DNA from 4 places in the Paenisporosarcina sp. TG-14 genome. Region 1 is predicted to be linked to each of the others. Evidence: riboswitches for the same ligand, from Rfam matches in the RefSeq annotation. Region 1 holds a riboswitch; each other region holds the start of a gene.
The links. Region 1 has a riboswitch for S-adenosylmethionine ahead of C406_RS0104895 (PLP-dependent aspartate aminotransferase family protein). Riboswitches for the same ligand answer to the same signal wherever they lie in the genome.
Positions count from the first base shown of each region.

Region 2: it holds a riboswitch for S-adenosylmethionine, as region 1 does, so the genes downstream of both, C406_RS0106575 (methionine ABC transporter ATP-binding protein) here and C406_RS0104895 (PLP-dependent aspartate aminotransferase family protein) in region 1, are expected to answer to the same signal.
Region 3: it holds a riboswitch for S-adenosylmethionine, as region 1 does, so the genes downstream of both, C406_RS0117600 (methionine ABC transporter ATP-binding protein) here and C406_RS0104895 (PLP-dependent aspartate aminotransferase family protein) in region 1, are expected to answer to the same signal.
Region 4: it holds a riboswitch for S-adenosylmethionine, as region 1 does, so the genes downstream of both, C406_RS19575 (thiolase family protein) here and C406_RS0104895 (PLP-dependent aspartate aminotransferase family protein) in region 1, are expected to answer to the same signal.

Region 1 covers NZ_AMGD01000012.1:10,019-16,070, forward strand. The annotation lists gene C406_RS0104890 (LLM class flavin-dependent oxidoreductase) at 43-1,422, shown strand; SAM riboswitch class I at 1,580-1,690, shown strand; SAM riboswitch class I at 1,841-1,952, shown strand; gene C406_RS0104895 (PLP-dependent aspartate aminotransferase family protein) at 2,098-3,897, shown strand; gene C406_RS0104900 (aliphatic sulfonate ABC transporter substrate-binding protein) at 3,931-4,917, shown strand; gene C406_RS21325 (hypothetical protein) at 5,033-5,287, shown strand; gene C406_RS19295 (ABC transporter permease) at 5,284-5,859, shown strand; gene C406_RS0104910 (ABC transporter ATP-binding protein) at 5,873-6,052, shown strand, end outside.
Region 2 covers NZ_AMGD01000019.1:20,540-26,591, reverse strand. The annotation lists gene C406_RS0106585 (MetQ/NlpA family ABC transporter substrate-binding protein) at 200-1,048, opposite strand; gene C406_RS0106580 (methionine ABC transporter permease) at 1,068-1,718, opposite strand; gene C406_RS0106575 (methionine ABC transporter ATP-binding protein) at 1,732-2,760, opposite strand; SAM riboswitch class I at 2,913-3,028, opposite strand; gene C406_RS0106570 (MerR family transcriptional regulator) at 3,373-3,756, shown strand; gene C406_RS19355 (acyl-CoA dehydrogenase family protein) at 3,753-4,484, shown strand; gene C406_RS0106560 (NERD domain-containing protein) at 4,652-5,407, shown strand; gene C406_RS0106555 (hypothetical protein) at 5,563-6,052, shown strand, end outside.
Region 3 covers NZ_AMGD01000081.1:23,880-29,931, forward strand. The annotation lists gene C406_RS0117585 (iron-containing alcohol dehydrogenase family protein) at 1-401, opposite strand, end outside; gene C406_RS0117590 (MetQ/NlpA family ABC transporter substrate-binding protein) at 417-1,247, opposite strand; gene C406_RS0117595 (methionine ABC transporter permease) at 1,266-1,937, opposite strand; gene C406_RS0117600 (methionine ABC transporter ATP-binding protein) at 1,927-2,940, opposite strand; SAM riboswitch class I at 3,229-3,337, opposite strand; gene C406_RS0117610 (carbon-nitrogen family hydrolase) at 3,418-4,212, opposite strand; gene C406_RS0117615 (pyridoxal phosphate-dependent aminotransferase) at 4,297-5,481, shown strand.
Region 4 covers NZ_AMGD01000040.1:18,765-24,816, forward strand. The annotation lists gene C406_RS0112235 (F510_1955 family glycosylhydrolase) at 1-346, opposite strand, end outside; gene C406_RS0112240 (response regulator transcription factor) at 358-1,029, opposite strand; gene C406_RS0112245 (HAMP domain-containing sensor histidine kinase) at 1,046-2,404, opposite strand; SAM riboswitch class I at 2,673-2,777, shown strand; gene C406_RS19575 (thiolase family protein) at 2,939-3,772, shown strand; gene C406_RS21060 (hypothetical protein) at 3,745-4,104, shown strand; gene C406_RS0112255 (AMP-binding protein) at 4,104-6,052, shown strand, end outside.

The sequences.
Region 1 (6,052 bases):
TGAAGGGTTTTTTTGTGAATAATTTCTTAAGGAGGAATCATATTGGGAAAACGAATTTACTTGAATGCGTTTGATATGAATTGTGTAGGTCATCAATCACCAGGACTTTGGAGTCATCCAGAGGATCAATCCCACAGATATTGTGATTTGGATTACTGGGTCAAGTTAGCTAAATTATTAGAAAAAGGAAAGTTTGATGGGATTTTCTTGGCAGATGTACTGGGCTATTATGATGTTTACAACGGTAGCAAAGATGTTGCTGTAGAACAGGCTATTCAAGCCCCAGCTAATGATCCCATGTTATTGATTCCTGCCATGGCTTACGCAACGAAACACCTAAGTTTTGGACTAACTTATTCACTCACATACGAGCAACCATATATGTTGGCAAGAAGGTTTTCGACGTTAGATCATCTTACTAAAGGGAGAATAGCTTGGAACATTGTGTCCTCTTATTTAGAGAGCGCAGCAAAAAACTTTGGTTTAGAAGGTCAAATTCCACATGATAAGCGTTATGACATAGCTGAGGAATTTTTAGAGGTTAGCTATAAATTATGGGAAGGTAGTTGGGAAGAGGGTGCGGTATTACGTGATAAGAAAAATAAAATATACACAGATCCTAAAAAAGTACATACAATTAATCACGAAGGGGAATTTTTCAAAGTTCCTGGCGCCCATTTATGTGAGCCTTCTCCACAGCGGACACCTGTACTTTACCAAGCAGGTGCTTCTAAACGTGGAGCAGATTTTGCGGCTAAGCATGCTGAATGTGTTTTTACAGCAGGACCCACAACAGATGCAGTGAAAAAAGGTGTCAAAGAATTACGTGAAAAAACAAAAAAATTCGGTAGGAAACCAGATGATATTCTCGTGTTTACAGTGTTTACTGCTATCGTCGGTAAGACTGAAGAGGAAGCAAATAAGAAATATGAAGAATTAAAAAGTTATGTAAGCTATGAAGGTGCCTTGGCACTACTTGGCGGATGGACTGGAATTGATTTTTCAAAGTATGAACCAGATCAGACATTAGAATATATCGATAGTAATGCAATTCAATCTGCAGTCGAAGTATTCACGAAAGCTGACCCTGATCGCAAATGGACCATTCGAGAACTTGCTACTTTTGTAGGAATTGGAGGAAGAGGACCAGTTGCAGTTGGATCGCCTGAACAGATTGCTGATGAATTAGAGTATTGGATAAAAGAAACAGATGTTGATGGATTCAATTTAGCTTATACGCTCGCACCTGGAAGTTTTGAAGATTTTGTAGAACTTGTCATTCCGATTTTACAACAGCGAGGACTTGTTCAAACTGAATATGAAGAAGGAACATATAGGGAGAAGTTATATGGTAAGGGTCAGAGATATTTAAAAGAAAGTCACCCTGGTTCTGCTTATAAAAATCTTCACCAACATAATTAAAATATATGAAGTGACTGCTTTTATAGAAAATAATAATTATAATTTAAAATATAAATTATTGAAAATTTTCAAAAAAATAGTTGACATTAAATTCTGAATACAATAGAATCATCAACAAGCTAGTAAATTAAAAGTGTTTAAAAAATAAAATTGAATACTCTTATCCAGAGTGGTGGAGGGACTTGGCCCTGTGAAACCCAGCAACCATCAAGGAAATCCTTGAAAAGGTGCTAATTCCGGCAGGTTGTGTATACCTGCAAGATAAGAGGAGGACTAAAGACCTTCTCTATATTGAGGGTCTTTTTCTTTTTTATGATTTATTAGAAATTTTTTATGAATTGATTACTATTTGAAAAAGTGCTGACATAGTATAAGTTTATCAATTAAAGCATTAAAGCATTGCTAATTTAATAATTACTTCTTATCAAGAGTGGTGGAGGGACTTGGCCCTGTGAAACCCAGCAACCATCAAGGTAACCCCTTGAAAAGGTGCTAATTCCTGCGGATAGTTTATGTCTGCAAGATAAGAGGAGGAATAGAGACCCTCTTCTTATGAAGAAGGGTCTTTTGTGTTCCTTACAGAAAGTTTTAAGAAAACTTACACCTTTTCAAGAATTAAACCAAGTATCCCAATAAGATTACTGAAAATTATTTACATCCTAGGAGGAAAAACAAATGACAAATCAAAACGAAGGCTACGATTTAGAAACAATATTATTACATGGTGGTCAATCACCTGATCCAACCACAGGTTCTCGGGCAGTACCTATTTATCAAACTAGTTCTTATGTATTCCACAATACAGACCACGCACAAAGCTTATTCGCTTTAGATGAGCCCGGAAATATCTATTCTAGAATTGGTAATCCAACAGTCGATGTATTAGAAAAACGAATTGCACTTTTAGAAGACGGTGTAGCAGCAGTTGCGACTTCATCAGGAATGGCGGCTATTGCTTTGGCGGTAATGAATGTTGCGAGTGCAGGTGATGAAATTGTGGCTGCTTCCAGTCTTTATGGAGGAACATATAATTTATTTTCTACCACCCTTCCACGATATGGAATTACTGTTCACTTTGTAGATGCGACCGATCCGGAAAACTTCCGGAAGGCGATTACTCCGAAGACGAAAGCACTTTACGGAGAGATTATTGGAAATCCAAGCCTTCAAGTTTTAGATATTGAAAAAGTTGCAGATATTGCGCACGAGGCTGGAATTCCACTGATTATTGATAATACATTTGCGTCGCCATATTTGTGTAAGCCGATTACTTATGGAGCTGATATTGTTGTTCACTCAGCTACCAAATGGATTGGTGGTCACGGAACAACAATTGGTGGCCTTGTAGTAGATGGTGGACGGTTTAATTGGAACAGTGAAAAATTCCCAACATTCACAGAGCCGGATCGAAGCTATAACGGAATAAGATACGCTTTTGATTTTGGAACTCTTGCTTTTAGCACCAAGCTACGTGTACAGATGTTGCGAGATTTCGGTTCATGTTTGAGTGCACAAAGTGCATTCAATCTACTTCAAGGATTAGAAACATTGCATGTGCGTATTGAAAAACATAATAAAAATGCTCAGGAGTTAGCGGAGTATTTAGCTACACATCCGGGAGTAGAATGGATTTCATATCCTGGACTCGAAGACCATCCAGCACATGAATTAGCTCAAAAGTACTTGACGAATGGCTTTGGTTCAATCGTTAATTTTGGAATTAAAGGTGGTAGAGATGCAGGTAAGAAGTTAATTGACAATGTTGCCCTATGGTCGCATGTAGCAAATGTTGGTGACGCAAAATCATTAATTATTCATCCAGCTTCTACTACGCATCAGCAACTGAGCACAGAAGAACTTCAGTTGACAGGTGTTACCGAAGATTTAATACGACTTTCCATTGGAATAGAGTCGGTTCGCGATTTGAAGAATGATCTTGATCGGGCTTTGTTTGAAGCAACTGGGCTTGCACCAAATGGCCAAGAACAAATTGAAGTGGTTATTAATGATGAAAGTGTTATTCGATGGGCTTTGCAATCGCCAATAGTTCGTGAAATCGTAAATGGAAAAGAACAGCAGCGACAAAAGACATTAGCTGTTGTTGGTCTAAGCGGAAACCCTTCAAGACCTAGTAATCGTTTAGCAAGAAAAATGCAACGTCTTGGCTACAAAATCATTCCTGTTAATCCTGTTGAAAAGGAAGTTTTAGGAGAAAAGGCTTATCCCGATTTGACGTCAGTTCCAGGAACGATTGATATCGTTCAAGTATTCCGCAGCCCAGAGGCAGCAATTTCAGTTGCAAAAGAAGCCGCAGTTGTAAAACCAAGGATTTTTTGGTTGCAGGAAGGTGTTATTTCTCCAGAGGCGGCAACAATTGCAAAAGAGGCAGGACTAGATGTTATCCATAATCGATGTACATATAAAGAAGCACAACGATTAAGAGGGACGATTGTTACTTATGCTTGTGAAATTTAAGTCATTAATAAACAAAAAAAGGGGGAAGAATAAGTGAAAAAAATAGTACTAGGCTTTATAACAATTTTGTTGTTAGTAGTTATAACGGGGTGTTCAGACAATGCAAGTGGAGAGAAAAATGACAAACCGAAAAAAATCACGCTTGACTATGCTTATTATTCACCCACAAGTCTTATATTAAGAGAGTTTGGATGGGTAGAGGAGGAATTCAAAAAAGACGGAATTGAAGTTGAATTTGTTCTTAGTCAAGGCGGTAATAAGGCGCTCGAATTCCTAAATAGTAGCAGTGCTGATTTCGGTTCGACAGCAATAACTGCTGCATTGTTAGCAAAAGAAAAGGGATCGCCTATTGAAAGTGTTTATGTATTCTCTGAGCCTGAGTGGACTGCACTTGTGACGAATAAAGATTCCGAAATCAAGTCAGTGAAGGATTTAAAAGGAAAAAAAGTGGCGGCTACATTAGGATCAGAGCCTTATTTTTTACTTTTACGTGCTCTTAATGAAGAGGGATTAAGCTCAGATGATGTGGAAATTATTAATCTTCAACATGCGGATGGAGCAGTAGCTTTATCGACCAATCAAGTAGATGCATGGGCAGGACTTGATCCCCATATGGCAAAAGTTGAATTAACGACTGGTGCCGAATTGTTTTACCGTAACCCAGATTTTAATACGTATGGTGTTTTAAATGTACGTTCTGAATTTGCTGAAGAATATCCGGACGAAGTAGAGAGAGTAATAAAGGTATATGAAAAAGCGAGAAAATGGGCGATAGAGAATCCACAGAAAACAGCTGAAATTTTGGCTAAAGAAGCGAGCATCGATATTGATGTCGCATTAAAGCAATTGGAAAGAACAGATTACTCGAATTCACTACCGGGAAACGAACAGGTAGAAGCCTTACAATCTGTAGGTGAAGTACTTCAAAAAAATAATATTATTGATAAAAATGCTGATTTAGAGAAATTGATTGATGAATTAATTAATTCGGATTATGCCAACGAAGTAGTGAAAAATTAATCCAGGCAGTTCTCGTAAATATTTTTAATATATCTCTAGAACAACTTATACAACTTTAGAAAACAATAAGTGTAAGAAAAGAGCCTGAATCAAAATAAGAAAGGGGGTATGACGAATGAGCAGTAAAAGTGAACCTCTATCACAACGAGTCCAATGGAAAGTAAAAAACAGCATTCGTTTTCCAAAGAAACTGAAAGTGGCTTTATATGGAAGTGTCGTGCCTATTTTCTTATTGGCAGCATGGCAAATTCTAAGTGTGGTTGGTGTTTTAGAGAGGCACTTGATGCCACCGCCAACCCAAGTTTTAGAAAAAATAGTCAGCATGGTAGTTGATGGAACCTTATGGGGTCATATTGGAGTAACCATATGATTGGTTTTGCAATCGGTGTTGGATTTGCTGTTGTCATAGGGTCAATTGTTGGTTATCTAAAAAAAGCTGAACAATTAATGGACCCACTTATTCATGCATTTAGAGCGATTCCACCGCTAGCATTAGTTCCATTATTCATCTTGTGGATGGGGATTGGAGAATCTTCTAAAATTACCCTCATTGCGGTAGGTGTATTCTTTCCCGTGTATTTGAGTATTGTTTCTGGTATTCAAGGAGTAGATCGCAAGCTCATTGAGGTAGGGAAAATATATAATTTTACTCCACTCCAATTGGTCAGAAAAGTGATACTACCAGCATCTCTACCTTCTTTTTTTACAGGGATCAGAAGCGGACTCGGTCTTGGCTGGATGTTTGTAGTTGCTGCAGAACTTATGGGGGCAAGCAAAGGAATGGGTTATTTGCTTGTTGTTGGACAAAACACCTTCTCCCCTGACTTAGTTCTCGCGAGCATTTTCCTATTTGCGGTCTTGGGAAAACTAACAGACTCTGTTTTAAAAATTATTGAATCAAAAGCTCTTCATTGGCAGGACAGCTTCGGTAAGTTGAATTAAAGGAGTGAGACTTTTGCTTTCATTAAAAAATGTATCGCGAACTTTCAGTGAAGGTTCGGCAGGATTTAAAAATATAAGCTTTACTTCTGAAAAAGGAGAAATCATCGGACTGCTTGGTACTAGTGGTTGCGGAAAAAGTACATTACTAAGAGTACTTTCAGGTCTTGACCCTGAGTATACAGGCGCTGTGAAG
Region 2 (6,052 bases), on a different contig from region 1:
TTATCGTGAGAGAATGCTCAGTTGGAAAATTTGTGGTCCAAGTTGGAATAGAGAAATATTGGAATTTGTAACGAAGGATGTCGACAACAGAAAACGATTTTGGAGGTAACCAAAATCCAAGTATGGTTTTAAAGTATGTAAAAAGGCAACCGAAGTGGTAACTTCGGTTGCCTTTTTACTATAGATATGCTTGTTTTGATTATTTCCAAGAGTCTTTGTAGTTTAATAGTTCTTCTAATGAGACGAATGTTGGGATTGAGCTACCTTTGTACTTTTCAATGATGAATTCTTCTACTTCTTTTGAATGGTAGATTTCCACGAGTTTTTGTAGTTCTGGACGGTCAGAGTCACCAGTTTTTACTGCAATAATATTGATGTATGGTTTAGCAGTTGCGCTTTCGTGAAAGAGCGCTTCTTTTAATTCTAAGTCGGCTTCTATTGCAAAGTTGTTGTTTATGATTGAAGCATCGACGTCGTCAAGGAAACGTGGTGTGTTGCCAGCAGCGACTGCTTCGATTTTTAAATTTTTCGGGTTGTCTTTAATTTTGTCCATTGCGCCAATTCCTACGAAGTCATCTGTTAATGTGATTAAACCAGCTTCTTGCATAAGGAGTAAAGCACGACCGAAGTTTGTTCCTTCGTTTGGTAAAGCAATTGTTGCGCCGTCTGGAAGATCTTCAAGTGTTTTGTGCTTTTTTGAATGAATGGCCATTGGTGCTATTACTGTTGAACCAATTGCTTCTAAATCTAAACTTTGAGCTGTTTTAAATTCGTCAAAGTAAGAGATAGTTTGGAATGCATTTGCGTCGAGTTCGCCTTCATCTAATGCGATGTTTGGTTGAACGTAATCGTTAAATGTAACAAGTTCAATATCCAAACCTTGGTCTTTTGAAATATCTACGATGTAATCCCATGTACGTGTGTCGCCGCCACTTACGCCGACTTTTACTTTAGTTAAGCCTTCTTCAGCGTTAGCTTCTTCTTTATTGCCACAAGCTGCAAGTAATCCTAGTGTTAAAACTAATAGTATCAATATAAATTTTTTCATTTTTTCCTACCTCCAATAGTTATCTTCTTCTTATTTTTTTTGAAACCATGTTTCCACCTGATTGTAGTAATTGAACGATGATGACGAGTGCCGCAACAGTGACAAACATGGTCATGGTGTCAAAGCGCTGGTATCCATAGGTCAATGCTAAGTCACCAACACCACCAGCTCCAACGGCTCCGGCCATTGCAGATGCTCCAACTAAGCCAATGGTTGCAGTAGTAAAGGTTAGGATTAGTGAGCTCAATCCTTCTGGTATTAAAAATTTAAAGATGATTTGAGGAACTGTTGCACCCATAGACTGAGCGGCTTCAATAATTCCTTTATCGACTTCAAGTAGTGAATTTTCGACGAGTCGAGCAATGTACGGTGCTGCATAAAAGACGAGTGGTACGATTGCTGCGGTCGTCCCAATGGCTGATCCAACAATAAATCTAGTTAGTGGAATAATTGCGACGAGTAGAATGATGAATGGGACGGAACGCAAAATGTTGATAATAGGATTTAAGATATTGAAAATCCATTTGTTTTCTAAGATATGTCCTTTTCGTGTGATGACGAGCAATATACCTAGTGGCAAACCGATAAGTGCTGAGAAAAGAAGTGATATCGCGACCATGTAAAGTGTGTCGCCAAAAGCAACCAGTAGTTGCTCTGCTGTAATTTCCATTCCCCATAATGTGTTACTCATGTAGGTTCACCTCCTGAACGATAAACCCTTCGTCTCTGATGTATATTAATGCTTCTTGAATCTCGTTTTGATCACCGGTAACTTCAATAATTAAGTTACCAAATGGCGTTTCTTGAATTTCCGAAATATTTGCTGAGAGAACACTTAAGTGCACATCGTATTTCTTCGCAACTGTCGATAACAATGGTTTACTCGAGGTGCTGCCAACAAAGTTTATTTTCCAAATAATCGGATGCTTGTTGGAACTGAGCGCATCGCTGCGAACGCTTTGTGGAATCTCATCATGAATCACCGTACGAACGAAATTTTTAGCAATTTCAGTTTTAGGTGATGCGAAGATATCAAATACCGAACCTTGCTCAACCACGAGGCCACCTTCCATTACGGCCACTTTGTTACAAATTTCTCGTATCACTGACATTTCATGAGTAATGAGAAGGATTGTGATGTTGTATTGTTTGTTAACTTTTTTAAGAAGTTGCAATACAGCACTTGTTGTTTGTGGATCGAGTGCTGAAGTTGCTTCATCACATAGTAAAATGGATGGGTTTGTAGCAAGTGCTCGGGCGATACCGATCCGCTGTTTTTGACCTCCCGATAATTGTTCAGGGTAGTTTTTTGCTTTATCATCTAAACCAACAAATTCGAGTAGTTCTTCTACACGTGTTTTAATTTCTGGTTTAGATGTACCCGATAACTCGAGAGGGATAGCAACGTTGTCAAATACAGTTTTGGAATTGAGAAGGTTAAAATGTTGAAAAATCATACCGATTTTTTTCTTCTCTGCTCGTAGTTGCTTTGGTTTAAGTTGCGTTAGTGGTTGCCCGTTAACGAGAACTTGACCAGTTGATGGTCGCTCGAGTAGGTTAACTAGTCGAATGAGTGTGCTTTTTCCGGCACCACTGTAGCCAACAACTCCAAAAATGTCTCCCTTTTCAACAGTTAGGTCAATGCCTTTTAACGCTTCAACCGTTTGCTTTTTAGTTTGAAATGATTTTGTTACTTGTTGAAATTCAATCACATGTGTCGCCCCTTTCTTGGTGAAATTCGTTAACTTTGAGTAGGGAGGGAGAAGGCAATAAAAAATGCCCCTTCTGTCGTTAGACAGAAGGGGCATACGAATGCGAAATAAAATGCGGACACAAATCCACAGGAAATTAGCTCGAATACTCCTTCTTATCTATCGAACAAATAATTGTTCGCTGGAATTAGCACAGTATTTTCACGTAAAGTAAAAACCCGCTGCTGAGGTATCATAGGGCCAGGCCCTCCACATCTCTTGATAAGAATTAACGCATATTTAATTATGTTGTTTACTATAACTTCATTGTATTAGCTTGTCAACTGGATGATTAGTAATCGGTATAGATAGATTTCATTAGAGGTAAGACCATATAAAACTAAAAAGAAAGTCCGATTTTCAATAGAGAAATACTGGAAGTTGAACTGTGTCATCTGAACATAATTGCTAAAAGTAAGTATAGAGAGTAAAAGGTCTGCCGTATTTAACAACGGCCGTCTTTCTTCTATATAAAGGGCAGAACATTCTTCTATTCTTCAAATATAAGCTTGTAATTAACGTTAACGTAAATGATAAAATAATTTAAAACATGCGAGTAAAGGAGGAGTTAGTGTGAAGAGTATTGCCGATGTGGCGAGAGAGTTTGGGGTAACTACTAGAACGATTCGTTATTATGAGGAGCTTGGCTTGTTAAACCCTAAGCGGACAGAAAGCAATATTCGTGTCTTTAAACCATCTGATTGTGCAAAGTTAAAGTTAATTGTTCGTGGCAAGCAATATGGATTTAATTTGGAGGAAATCAAAGAAATGGTATTGTTATTTGATCAAGATCGAACGGGTGTAAGACAGCTAGAGCGAACTATTGAATACGGAAATAAACGGTTAGCTGAAATTGCTGTTAAGATTCACGATTTACAAGAGATGAAGTCAGAAATAGAGTTGCTGCATCATCAATTTTCGGAAAAACTATTAAACATAAAGGGGAATAGACAATGAACTTATCTAATGAGGCTTCCGATTATGCACATCAACGAGATGCATTCGGTCATAAACTTATAGCTTTTCCAATGGTGCAAGATACGTTAGGAAAATTAACTGCAAAAATGGAAGTTGAACTTGCGACTGTCTTTGATTTAATTACGTTATATGACCGTGTGGTTGCCAAAGAAGCATGTGAAGAAGAACTAATATTGAATCGATTATTTATTGCAATCATGAAAAAAGAATCAGCTGAACAAGCGATATATTTTTCCCATGAAGCTATTGAAATGCATGGAGGAAATGGTTACATCGAAGATTTTGTGACCCCACGATTGCTAAGAGATGCACAAGTGTTAACCGTGTGGGAAGGTACTGCAAACATATTAGGTTTAGAGTTTGTAAGATTAGTAAGAAAATTTAATGCACATACATTATTTATATCATCAATGAAATTACGACTCGAAAAAGTATCAAAGAGTACTTTAAAACCAATAGTTGTAAAAGTATTGGATGAATTACAAATTGACCTAAATATATTTACTTCTTTAGAAGAAGACATGCAAAAGTTTGAAGCTAAAGCAATGGCTCAGCGGATGGCTGTCGTTTATGAAAGTGTTATAGCGCTTGAAATGGCTGAGGTAACTGGAGAACATATGGCTCTTTTAGCTGATATTTACTTGGAAACGTCCTGGGGTTTGCGAAAACTCGGGGATCCCATGAAAACTTGTCAATTATTTAAGTAAATATATTAGAAGATTCACTTTAAATTCTAAAAGTAAAATATTCGGTATATAGTAGACTACAATAATATCAAATTAATGGAAGTAAAGATTAGTTTTAATTGTGAAATAACCAAAAGAAGGCTACCACAAATTCCCTTTTTGTGAGAGGATTAGTTCACATAATAAAGATGGGGGTGCCTATAGCGATGCTATTTCCAATATTATTAATTTTACTTATCATTGGATCGGCTGTATTGAAATCTCCAAAAGTGAAAGGTTTTTTGGGGGAATTAAGTGTAAGAATCATATTAAAGAAGTTGAAAAAAGAAGAGTTTGAAGTTCTTCATAACATTATGTTGGAGAAAGATGGGAAGACTACTCAAATTGATCATGTAATCATAGGACGGACAGGAATATTTGTTGTGGAAACGAAGAACTATAAAGGATGGATTTTTGGTTCAGAACATAGCAAGTTTTGGACACAAACCATATTCAAGAGTAAAAAGAGGTTTCAAAATCCAATTCACCAAAATTATGGTCACATCAAGTTTTTGGAACACCATCTACAAGATTATTCTGGACCATTCTTTTCAATCGTTGCATTTAGCAAGAGAGGAACGCTTAAGAAAATTGATATTATATCTGAGGATATCCACGTGGTACATTCACAACAATTGCCGAGGGTAATAAACTCGAAAACAGTAGTGGGCATGTCAACTGATTCTGTTCATAGAGTGGCTGAAATGATTCGAAACGCAAATTGTATGAATAAAGAATTAGCAAAAAAACATGTGCAAACGATAAAACAAGAGAGAAAAATTAAAGATGACAAATTAGAGCAAAACATGTGCCCTAAATGTGATAATGAACTAATTGAGAAATCAGGAAAGAATGGCAAGTTTACTAGTTGTAGTCAATATCCAAAATGTAGGTATACCATTTAAAGAGTGGTATACCTTTTTAATTGGATGGAAATATAATAATCTGAAAAATAAAATGTTTAAAAAATGAAGAATGCGGATATTATATTACAATACATATAAAAGACTAGCTCTGATAAGTATAAACGCAGATTCATAATTTAAGGGGAGTTTAATAAATGGTGAATTCAATTTCACAAATTAAAATAAATAGTGATGAATTTAATTGGAAGAATAAAGAAGGAGTATTGAACTTCAATGATGAGCCTTCTATCATTGTGTGGAATAAAACTCTTGAGATCTTAATAAAGACATTAGATGAAGTTGCAGGTATAGAGAAAAGTAATGAAGTTCTTGAAATCTTTGGTTATCGTTTAGGCTATCTGGTCAGCCAATCCTATGCAGGGCGAAGTGATTTAGAAAATATCTTAATTGAATTCAGCGATTTTCACCGCAATGCAGGGTGGGGCAATGTTAAAATTACCATGTTTTCTAAACAAGAAAAACGGATTGAGTTGGAATTACACAATAGTTGGGAAGACCATGTGTTTAAGTCGCTTAATAAAGAACAAAAATGCATTATCTTACCAATTTTTTGGGTAGGTTTTATGAGTGCTTTGATGAAAGAAAATATGAGTTGTTCAATTTCGAAGAATACTAAAAATGGGA
Region 3 (6,052 bases), on a different contig from region 1:
TCATCTGTATAAATTACACTTAAAGGTGTCCATGGTGCACAGTTTGAAGCAAGCGTTGGAATTAAGATTGCCTTCGTTTCACTTATACAAGCTGCTGCTTTAACCACATCTAACACTTTTCCGCCACCTACACCAATTATGGCATCTACTATATTGAATTGTGCTAAATTAGCCACTCTAGTAATTTCAGTGAGTGAACATTCTCCGTGATAGAAGATATGTGTCACATGGATATTTTTCAGATTAGGTAAATAGTGGCTAGCCGCATTCCATGATTTCACACCCGAGACAATGAGCACACGGTTAATGTTTCTAATCAGTAATTTGTTTTCAAGTTCATCTAGCACTCCACTTTTACATACGTATTCAGCTGGCGCCCCACGAACGATGATATCTTTCACAATTACCCTTCTCTCTTAACGGTTTTCCATCCACTCTGGCTTACCGAATCCTACAAAATCCTTGTCGATTATTGCTTCAAATTCTGGTGACTCTACGATATCAACTAAGTCTTTCGCAAGTTGTGAATCTTTGTTTTCAGTCTTTACGGCAACTAAGTTACGGTATTGATCTGGCATATCTTCAAGAACTAAAGCATCCAATAAATCCATTTTTGCTGCTAAAGCGAAGTTTCCTGGAACTGCAGCTAAGTCGGAACCTTCTACAGCACGAGGCAACCCACCTGCTTCAATTGGTTGGAACACTAAGTTTTTCGTGTTCGTTTTGATATCTTTTTCAGAAACTGTTAATGGCTCTGAACTTGAATCTAATTCAATTAAGTCATGGTCTTGTAGGACTAAGAAAGTACGTGCTGCGTTTACTGGATCATTTGGTATCGCAATCGTAGCACCCTCTTCGATCTCTTCAATTGACTCGAATTTATTTGAATAAATGCCCATTGGTGCAGTCGGCACTGTTAAAAGACCAGTTAAGTCCATATTGTTTTCTTTCGAGAAATTCTCTAAATAAATTGAGTGTTGGAAAAGGTTCGCATCAATATCTCCATTATCTAATGCGTTATTTGGTTGAATATAATCACTAAATTCTATAATCTCAACTTTATATCCCTTTTCTTCTAAAGCTGGTTTAATCGCTTTGTTTAACATATCACTGTAAGGACCAGCTGTTCCGCCTAACTTAACAGATTTTTCATCTGCTGTATCTGTACCCGCTTCCTTATCCCCACCACAAGCTGCAAGTACTGTCATTAAGATAACTAAGATAATTGTAAATAATCCTTTTTTCATGTTCATTTCTCTCCTCTATTATCTTTTATCTATTGCTTTAGACGTCCAGTCACCTATTAATTGAATGATTTGAACGAGAACAATTAATATAACAATCGTGACAATCATGATTGTATTGTCGTACCTGTAATAACCAAAGCGAATGGCTAAGTCACCAATACCGCCACCGCCTACTACACCCGCCATTGCAGAATAGGCAATCAGACTAACGACGGTTAATGTAATCCCCTGCACAATGCTCGATTTTGCTTCTGGTAATAAGACATCCTTGATAATCATCCAAGGTGTTGCGCCTACTGCAATAGCCGCTTCAATGACACCCTTATCAATTTCACGTAAAGACGTTTCGATGATTCGAGCGAAAAATGGAATGCCCGCAACGGACAAGGAAACACTTGCTGCTCCTGGTCCAATAATAGTGCCTGCGAGTAATTTAGTTAAAGGAATAAGTGCTACTAACAAAATAATAAACGGAATGGAACGTACCATATTGGATACAAAACCAAGCGTCGATTTCACAAATCTATTTTCTAAGAATACTCCCCGATCAGTAATGAAAAGTACGATCCCCAGTGGTAATCCTATAATAATGGCAACCGTCAGTGAGATTCCGATCATGTGCATCGTTTGTCCAAATGCTTTCATAATATCTGGTCCAAGTTCTATCATATGCTGAAAATCAAAGCCCATTTCTAATCACCTCCGCTTGCGCTCCTCGGCCTTCCATATATGTGATAGCCCTCGTAACATCATCTGGTTCCCCTTTTATTTCCATCAAAAACAAACCAAGTGGTCTTTCTTGAATGTATTCAATCGAACCATGTAGGAAGTTCGCTTTTATATCAAATTGCTTAACTGTATCTGCTATAATTCCCTCACCTGCAACATCTCCTCTAAATAAAACCTTCACGAGTCGACCTTTACAAGCGTCTAATATTGACTGAGGCACATCAAACGATACAACACTGCTAATAAATTCTTTCGTCAAATCCGTTACAGGGTTTGAGAAGATGTCATACACATCCCCCTCTTCTACGACACGACCATCTTGCATAACTGCCATGCGATCACAAATTTCTTTTACCACATTCATTTCATGCGTGATTAACACAATCGTGATATTTAATTCGCGATTGATTTTTTTGAGTAACCGTAAAATGGATAATGTTGTGTTTGGATCGAGTGCTGAAGTAGCTTCGTCACACAATAACACGGCCGGATTATTTGCCAATGCACGGGCTATGCCAACACGTTGTTTTTGTCCTCCACTTAGTTGAGCTGGATACACATCTTTCTTATCTGTTAAACCAACCATCTCAAGCAATTCCACAACACGAATTGCAATTTTCTCTCTCGGAGTACTTGCAGCTTTCAATGCAAATGCAATGTTTTCGGCTACTGTCTTTTGACTAATTAAGTAAAAGTGTTGAAAAATCATACCGATTTTCAATCGTGCTTTTCGTAATTCCTCACCTTTTAATTTTGTCAGGTCACGCCCGTTTACTTCAATACTGCCACCCGTAGGTCGTTCAAGTAAGTTGATACAGCGTAGCAATGAACTCTTGCCGGCTCCTGAATATCCGACAATCCCGAACACTTCCCCTTTAGAGATCGTGAGGTTTACTTGATTAACACCAATTACAGGACCTTTTTTTGTTGTGTATTCTTTAGTCAACTCTTTAATTCTTATCATCACAAAGCCCCTTTTCACCAAAAGCGTCACTATACCTCGATTTGAAAGTCAATAAAGATTTTCTTAAGCGGATATGCGAGCTGTATATGTTTAATTCGATAAATAAACTTTATTTATCGAACTTATACTTTATTAACCAAGAAAAACGTAAAGCTGCTAGATTGACACAGGTCCGAAGAATCGATACGAAAGCCTTTCTTTCGACTGAGGACCTGAAGCAAAACTTTTACTTTCTTACCCCGCAAAAAAGCCCCCTTCATAAAGAAAGAGGCACCGAAAATTGGATTTTGGTTATCTTTCAGAATGATTTCATTCTGTAGGAATTGGCACCTTCCCAGCTCGTGCTGGAGGTTGCCGGACGTCATAGGGCCTATCCCTCAGTCTCTCTTGATAAATTCCGTATGTAGTTGTTTTGTTGCTGAAACCAAATACTACGTTGTTTTTCGACAAGTGTCAAACACTTTTTGAATAAAATTTTCACTTTTCAAATAATGAATTATAAAGTGCTGGTCTACGATCTTCATAAACAGGTATACGTTTACGCACTTCTTCAACTTCCGAAAAATCAACATCAATCACTGCGTACTCTTCTTGTTCAGCACCAGTCCACAAGATTTTACCCCAAGGTGCAATAATCATCGATTGTCCATTAAAATGATTATTTGGATCACTACCAGTTCGATTCACAGCGATCACGAAACATTGATTTTCAATTGCACGTGCTTGCAGTAAGATCTTCCAATGATCAATACGAGACTCTGGCCACTGTGCTGGAATAAATAACACCTTCGCCCCCGCTAATGCGTGTGCCCGTAACCATTCAGGAAACCTTAAGTCATAACATATGAGTCCTCCGGCTTGAATGGAACCTAAATAAAACACATTTTCCTTATTTCCTGCTTGTAGATAAAGATGTTCATCCATCAGACGAAATAAATGCGCTTTATCATATTCTGCAACAAGTTTACCATCGTTCGTAAATACATACATGGTGTTGTAGAAGTTAGTTCCTTTTTTCGTAGAAACCGAACCACCTACGATGTGGATGTGATGTAAACGCGCCAGTTCAGAAAGAAACTTTTTCGTTCGTTTCCCTTCGAAATCAGCAAGTTGCTCTAATTCTTTTAATGCATATGCAGTATTCCACATTTCAGGTAAAACAACGAGCTCTGCACCTTCATTTACGACTTTTTCAATTAACATTTGGACGTTATGAAAATTTTTATCGGGATCGGCAAACGCAACGTTGAGTTGAATGCATGCGATTTTCATGGTACACCTCCTATAGACAATATACACAAAAGGTTATAAGATTTGGCAGACGATTGCAACTATTTCAGAAAATGAGGAACTGCCATGAAACTTTCAAAAAAACTAAAACAATTACCTCCACAATTTTTTGCTTCTCTAGTGCAAAAAACAGGAGATGCTATTGCTCAAGGACGCGATGTGATCAACCTAGGTCAAGGTAATCCTGATCAACCTACCCCTTTACATATCGTAAAAGCACTTCAAGAAGCTGTTGAAAACCCAACTACCCATAAATATTCGCCGTTCCGAGGAATTAGCGAATTGAAAGAAGCTGCTGCTAATTTTTATAAACGTGAATACAATGTAGACATCGACCCATTAACGGAAGTAGCTATTTTATCTGGAACGAAAATTGGCCTTGTTGAATTGCCAATGGCCGTGTTAAATCCTGGCGATTGGATGTTGCTACCAGACCCTGGTTATCCAGACTATTTGTCAGGAGTCGTATTAGCCGACGTTCAACTTGAAACGTTACCACTTATCGCTGAAAATAACTTTTTACCCGATTATGGAGCGCTCTCTGAAGAGAGTAAAAAACGAGCAAAACTCATGTATCTTAACTATCCAAATAATCCTACAGGAGCGATTGCGGACCTTAATTTTTTCAATGACACTGTGGCATTTGCCAAAGAAAACGAAATCGCTATATGCCATGATTTTGCCTATGGAGCCGTTGGATTTGATGGAGTTAAGCCAGTAAGTTATTTACAAGCAAAAGGTGCAAAAGACGTTGGCATTGAAATGTACACAATGTCTAAAACATTCAATATGGCCGGTTGGCGTATCGGTTTTGCTATCGGCAATTCACAAATAATTGATGCAATAAACGTGATTCAAGACCATATGTTTGTCAGTCTATTCCCCGCCGTACAACATGCCGCGGTAGCTGCATTAAATGGAAATCAAGAATGTGTGACTACTTTTGTAAATAACTACGAAAAACGTCGAAATGCGCTAATCTCTGCATGCAATCGCATCGGATGGAAAGTAGAAGCTCCTAGAGGATCATTCTTTGCTTGGCTAAACGTCCCAAAAGGGTACACAAGCCAGAACTTCGCAGATAAACTGTTAAGTGAAGCAGACGTAGCCGTAGCACCCGGAATTGGCTTTGGTGAATTTGGAGAAGGCTATATTCGCGTTGGATTATTAGTAGATGAACATCGTTTAGAAGAAGCGATTGAGCGCATAGGGAGATTAGGCATTTTTAATAAGGATATGACGAATGAGTAACAATATCCAATTTTAAGTCCATTTGATTTAATAAGACTATTTTTGAAGGATATTTTCTATTATGAAAATTTACCGGTCAATCACGTTTCATAGCCTAGTCAACTTAGTCAGCCAGATATTTAGATTCAGCACTTTTTTTCCCTAACTCTTTATTCCTTCTCTTTCACACACACGTCTATTAAAACTCGAAAAAAATAAAAAACCGATAACCATTTTACAGGTATCGGTTTTTTATTTGCCTAACGACATCCTACTCTCACAGGAGGAGACCCTAAAACTAACATCTACGCAAAAGAACTTAACTTCTGTCAGTAGAAGATACATATTACTATTTATTAGATAGTTGAAAAATTTTAATCGGCTTAAATAGGGATTTATTCGGCTTCGGAGAGGTTTCAATCGGCTTCGCAACTCGTTTAATCGGCTAGAACCAGATTTTATTCCGTTTCACCCAATATTATCCATATAACACCTTTTCGAGGGATCAATCGAGGAGGAATAATTGGGTTGATTTTCGCTTCGCTACTTATTAGGGGACGAAAACATCAGAAAGTGATGATGGTATTCATGA
Region 4 (6,052 bases), on a different contig from region 1:
CTCCCAAATCAGTACTCTTCACTAAACCGAGGGGATCTTCTAGCGAAGAATCGGGTTCAGGATGACCACTAGAATAAAATCCTTTACTGACCGCTTGAAAACCCATGTAGTCATTTTTCTGTGAATTTGATTTTTTCCAAGTATCACCATCAAATGTGATGGGTCCTTGATGAGTAGCGACAAGTAATATATCTCCATTTGCTGGATACCCGATACCATGAATATGATCAATTACATTGGAATCATCGATAGCTTCATAAGTAAAATTAGATGTTTCTTCTTTCGAACATGCACTGATCAGAAATAGTACAAAAAGGATGACTAAAAATTTCAATTTTTTCTGCATATAATCCACCTTTACTTCCATTTGTAGCCAATTCCCCAAACTGTCACGATGTAGTCTGACGTTGGAAACCCAGCTGTTTTAAGTTTATCACGCAAATTCCGAATATGTGAATCGACTGTACGCAATTCTGTGAGAGACCGGTCAGGCCACACGACAGCAAGTAATTGTTCGCGCGTATAGGTTCTAGTGGGATGCGTCATAAATGTCTCCAACAATTGAAATTCTTTTAAGGTTAGCGTAAGCGTTTGGTCGTTTATACGAAAAGTATACGCAGCTAAATCCAAAATGAAACCATCTCGAATCAAGATGGGTGAGTCTGTAGAAGAAGAACGTCTTAGTACAGCATTTATACGTGCCACGAGCTCTTGTTCATCGAACGGTTTAATAATATAGTCATCAGCGCCTGCTTGCAATCCTTTTACTACGTCACTCTTGTCGGATCTAGCTGTCAACATAATAATGGGCACATCAGACTTTTGACGAATGGCTTCACACACTTGCCAACCATTCATAAAAGGCATCATCACATCAAGAAGGACTAAATCAACTGAATGTAGATCGAGGAGCTGTAATCCTTTTTGCCCATCATTGCTAATCAGACATTGAAAGCCGTTTGGTGTTAAGAATAAATCTAGTAATTCCAACATTCTCTTTTCATCATCGATACACAGAATCGTTGTCATTCACTCACCTGATTTCTTACAAAATGACAGTGAAAACACTGCCTTTCCCTACATCACTAATCACTTCAATACGTCCTCCATGTGCGTCAACGAGCTCTTTGACAATAGCTAGCCCAAGACCAGCGCCACCATATTCTCTAGAACGAGACTTCTCTACCCGAACAAGTTTTTCAAAAATCAATTCAAAATTATGTGGATGGATGCCTATCCCTTCGTCTTCTATTCGAATGACCGTTTGTCCATCTTGCAAAAAGACATCCATCCTTGTGGTCGATCCTATAGGCGAATATTTACGGGCATTATCCAGCAAATTTATGACGATTTGTTCGACACGAACCGGGTCTACAAACATCTCAAATTCTTCTCGAATCGACAGCTGCAAATACTTTTCTTCTAATTGAAAAGAAGGTTCGACACGTTGCAATACATTAGAGAAAAAGGGGCTTGATTGGACGCTTTCTTTTGAAATGGTGAATGTTGTTTCGCCCATTTGTGCCAGGTCAAATAAATTTTTTACGAGTTCAGTCAAACGAGTCGATTCTTCTTCTAAAATCGACACATAGCGCTGTCGGTCTTGTGCGGATAGGTCATCTCGCTTTAAGACAGAAGAATATCCCGATAAATAGGTGAGAGGAGTTCGTAATTCATGTGAAATAGCTGCAAGAAACTCCATACGTTCTTTTTTGGTATGCTCTAAATCATCCGCTAATTTTTGAATCGACTTTGACAATTCACCTAGTTCATCTCGACTTTGGTGAGTTAACTTGACTCGGAAATCTCCGGTACTTAGTCGTTCCGTCGCTTCTTTCATACGAATAAGTGGTCGAGTAATAATACGAGATAATCCTACGTACACCACAAACAAAATGAGTAAACTAGCCAAGCCTGCAATTCTAAAGTGTATATTTAATCTTTCCATAAGGGAATGAAGTGACTCACTTGATTCAAACATGACAACTGAACCTCGTTGACCATTTTCCGCTTCAAATGGATGTAACGTAACAATGTAGTTGTACTGTTGCCAATCATTAATGATAACTGAATCACGAGCAGGAGCGACTGTTAAATTTTGTTGGAAATTATCGACTAAAGCCTTCGAACTATCTGAACCTGCAGTCCACTGACGATCCAAATCTAAAATTGCAACTTGCCGTTCTGGACTCGACTCCATCAGCTCAATATGCATCAATGTTTCTTGTGAATAAGAATCTTGCAACACATCGCGATGGTTCGCCCCACGTTCAAGCAACTGCGAAAACTGGGCATCTTCTTGTGCATGAACAATCGTGCGATGCAAGTAAATCATCATTAATCCCTCTAAGATCAACACAGCTAACAAAAAATACGCCGCTAACTTCATCGAAATACGATTCATCTCTTACACCATCCTCAACTAACTGCGTTTAATTGTACACGATAAATATGAAAAAACTGTGCAGAACACACTTGATTTCCCTATAAATGTAAGAGTTAACTTTCGAGTTTAGTGCTGGCAGGAATAAATAAGTAGAAAATAATTTCTTTACAGTAGTGTCAATGATGTAAGCGTTTACTAATGTAAAAACTGTAAAAACAAGGATTGACATTAACACCTAAGCGATTTAATATTCTAACTACAAAGAATATTTAACCAATTTAATAGAAACTTATCAAGAGCGACTGAGGGAACAGGCCCTGTGAAGTCCAGCAACCTCCTATATGGAACGGTGCTAAATCCTGCAGAATGATGTCATTCTGGAAGATAAGGCGATTTATTAGAAACCGTAGCCTCTTTCAAAGTGAAAGGGGCTTTTTTGTACCCAAAAAGAGGGTCTGTATGATATTAATGTCAATCCTAACCTGGTGATTCCGTGTCAGTCGATAAATGAAAGTGAAGAGTAACTTGTGAAAATTGAAAGGGGAAAAGAATATGTCTGTTGTTATTTTAGAAGGAGTTCGAACACCATTTGGGAAATTTAAAGGGAGTCTTTCAGGCATCACAGCAAAACAGTTGGGAACTGCGGCTGTTGAGGAACTACTAAGAAGGGTTCCACAATCGAGAAATGCAGATGGCGTTATACTTGCTCAGGTTATTCAGGCGGGGCAAGGTCAGAATCCTGCGAGAAAGGTAGCGGTGGATGCCGGAGTAGATTTATCCGTACCAGCTATCACGCTAAATAATGTGTGTCTAGCAGGCTTGGTTTCGGTATCGGATGCAGCCAGACGAATCGCCTTACACGAAGGGCAGTTGTACATTGTGGGCGGGTATGATTCGATGACCAATGCCCCACACGTCGCCAATTTACGGAAAAACATCACGCTTGGAAAAGAAGTATTTAGCGACACGCTTGACGATGGACTGTGGTGCTCTTTGTCTGATGAATCGATGGGCGTTCTGACAGATACCATTAACAAGGAGTTAGGGATTACGCGCTACGAGCAAGATGAGTATGCACTTGCCTCACAACAGCGTGCATATAAAGCGGTGACTAAAGGGTATTTTGAAAACGAGATCATACCAGTAACAACAAAAACAGGAATTGTAACCGAAGACGAAGGGATTCGCCCAAATTCTTCTTTTGAATCATTATCAAGATTAAGACCCGTTTTTCTTGAAGATGGAACGATTACAGCTGGCAATGCTTCTCAAATGTCTGATGGAGCAAGTGTGGGGATTGTTGCGAGTGAGTCGTTTGCTAACAAAATCGGCCAGACGCCACTTGCTAAAATCATTGGTTGGGCAGATATTGCAGTCCAGATGTAAGCCTACATTTAAAGCCAGCACAAGCCATTGAAAAAGTACTTGAGAAAACGGGTCACACACTAGCTGAAATTGACCTCTTTGAAATAAACGAAGCATTTGCGAGTGTTGCCATTGCAAGCTGTAAGAAACTAAAAATCCCCTTTGAAAAAGTGAATATTAACGGAGGGGCAATTGAACTCGGTCATCCTTTAGGTGGCACAGGATTTCGCTTGCTACTAACGCTTATCCATGAGTTGAAAAGACGTGGAGGCGGAAAAGGAATCGCAACCCTATGTGGAGGAGGCGGTCAAGGCACCGCAGTTTTAGTGGAAGTACCTAAGGGGTGGCAATAATGACAATGAACGTAAAAGAAGCATTCAATACATTAAATAATCAGGAGCTTGCATGGTATCCAGATGACACGCTCATTAACAATGCGAACATCACTTTATTCAATAGTAAACACGGATTAGCTGATATTGAAGAACTTCATAAGAAATCAATTAGCGATCCGCAATGGTTTTATGAAAGTCTGCTTAATGAACTCGATGTAACGTGGCACGAGCCTTATACCGAGTTGCTGAATACGCAAAATGGGATAGCTTTTCCGGAGTGGTTCAGTAAGGGAAAAACAAATCTTGTCCACTATACGATTGAGAAACAAATTATCAACGGCAGAGGCGATCATCTTGCTTTTATTTGGGAAGGTGAAGATGGAAGCACTGTTTCTTATACCTTTAACGAACTTAATAAAAAAGTTAATGAGCTAGCGGCTGGCCTTATATCATTAGGAATTGTAAAGGGCGACCGAATTGGTATTTATTTGCCGCCAATACCAGAAGCGCCTATTTCATTATTCGCCTGCGCAAAGATTGGTGCGATAGTGATCCCTGTGTTTTCAGGTTACGGGTCGGAATCTGTGGCGTTACGGTTAAACGATAGTCAGGCGAAAATGTTGATTACAGCTGACGGTTTTTATCGTCGTGGAAAAGTGATAAACACGAAAGCTGAAGCAGATCGTGCAGTTAAACTTGCGCCGACTATTGAGCATGTCGTGGTAGCTAATCGCACAAACCAAGATATTAACTGGAATCAAGACATAGATATTTGGTTACATGACTTGACTGACAAACATGTAGATCAAACTGTGGAGACAGAGAGACTGCGTGCAGATGATCCATTCATGATTATGTATACCTCTGGCACGACTGGCAAACCAAAGGGTACTGTCCATACTCATACAGGATTTCCTTTAAAAAGCGCAATTGACCTTTACTTCTGTTTTGATATAAAAAAAGACGACCGAATCTTTTGGCTGTCGGACTTTGGTTGGATGATGGGGCCTTGGCTATTCTTAGGCGCAGCGGTTCACGGTACGACGGTTGTTTTTTACGAAGGTAGCCCTGATTTTCCTCATGAAGGTCGATTATGGGAACTCATTGAACGCCATCAAATTACGACTTTCGGAGTTTCGCCTACCTTAATCCGTTCGCTCATGACGAAAGAAGCGCAAGTACCACAACTTCCATCCTTAAGGATACTAGGGTCAACAGGAGAACCATGGAACGCGGAAGCATGGTTTTGGTTTTTAGATCATGTAGGAAAAGGCAGATGCCCGATCATAAATTATTCGGGAGGAACTGAAGTGTCAGGGGGAATTCTTGGCACATACCCGACTATTCCGATAAAGCCATGTGGTTTTCATGGGCCAATTCCAGGAATGGCAGCCACAATCGTTAATGAAAATGGACAAAAAGTTGAGAATTCCATTGGTGATTTGACCATTTCAGTTCCGTTTATTGGCATGACAAAATCGTTTTGGAATGACGATGAACGGTATGTAAGTGCCTACTGGTCGAAGTGGGAAGGAATTTGGGCACATGGAGACTTTGCTGCTATCGACAAACACGGTTTCTGGTATTTACTCGGTCGGTCCGATGACACAATGAAGGTTGCGGGCAAACGAATTGGCCCGTCAGAGATTGAAGCAGCGGTTACTTCTCATGACTTGGTGAAGGAATCTGCGGCAATCGGTATTCCCCATAAAGTAAAAGGGGAGGTGCCTGTAGTCTTCGCTGTCTTGCATGACGCAAAGGTAGTTCCGTTAGAGAGCGATTTACAGAAACATGCTGAACGTTCACTCGGAAAAGCACTTAAACCGCAACGAGTCATGATCGTTTCCGATATTCCATATACCCAAAGCGGGAAGATTGCCCGGCGCGTGATTAAGGCTCTGTATCTTGGTGAGGATCCAGGAGATGTATCGACATTAAGGAACACCGCCGTTCTGAAGGAAATAAA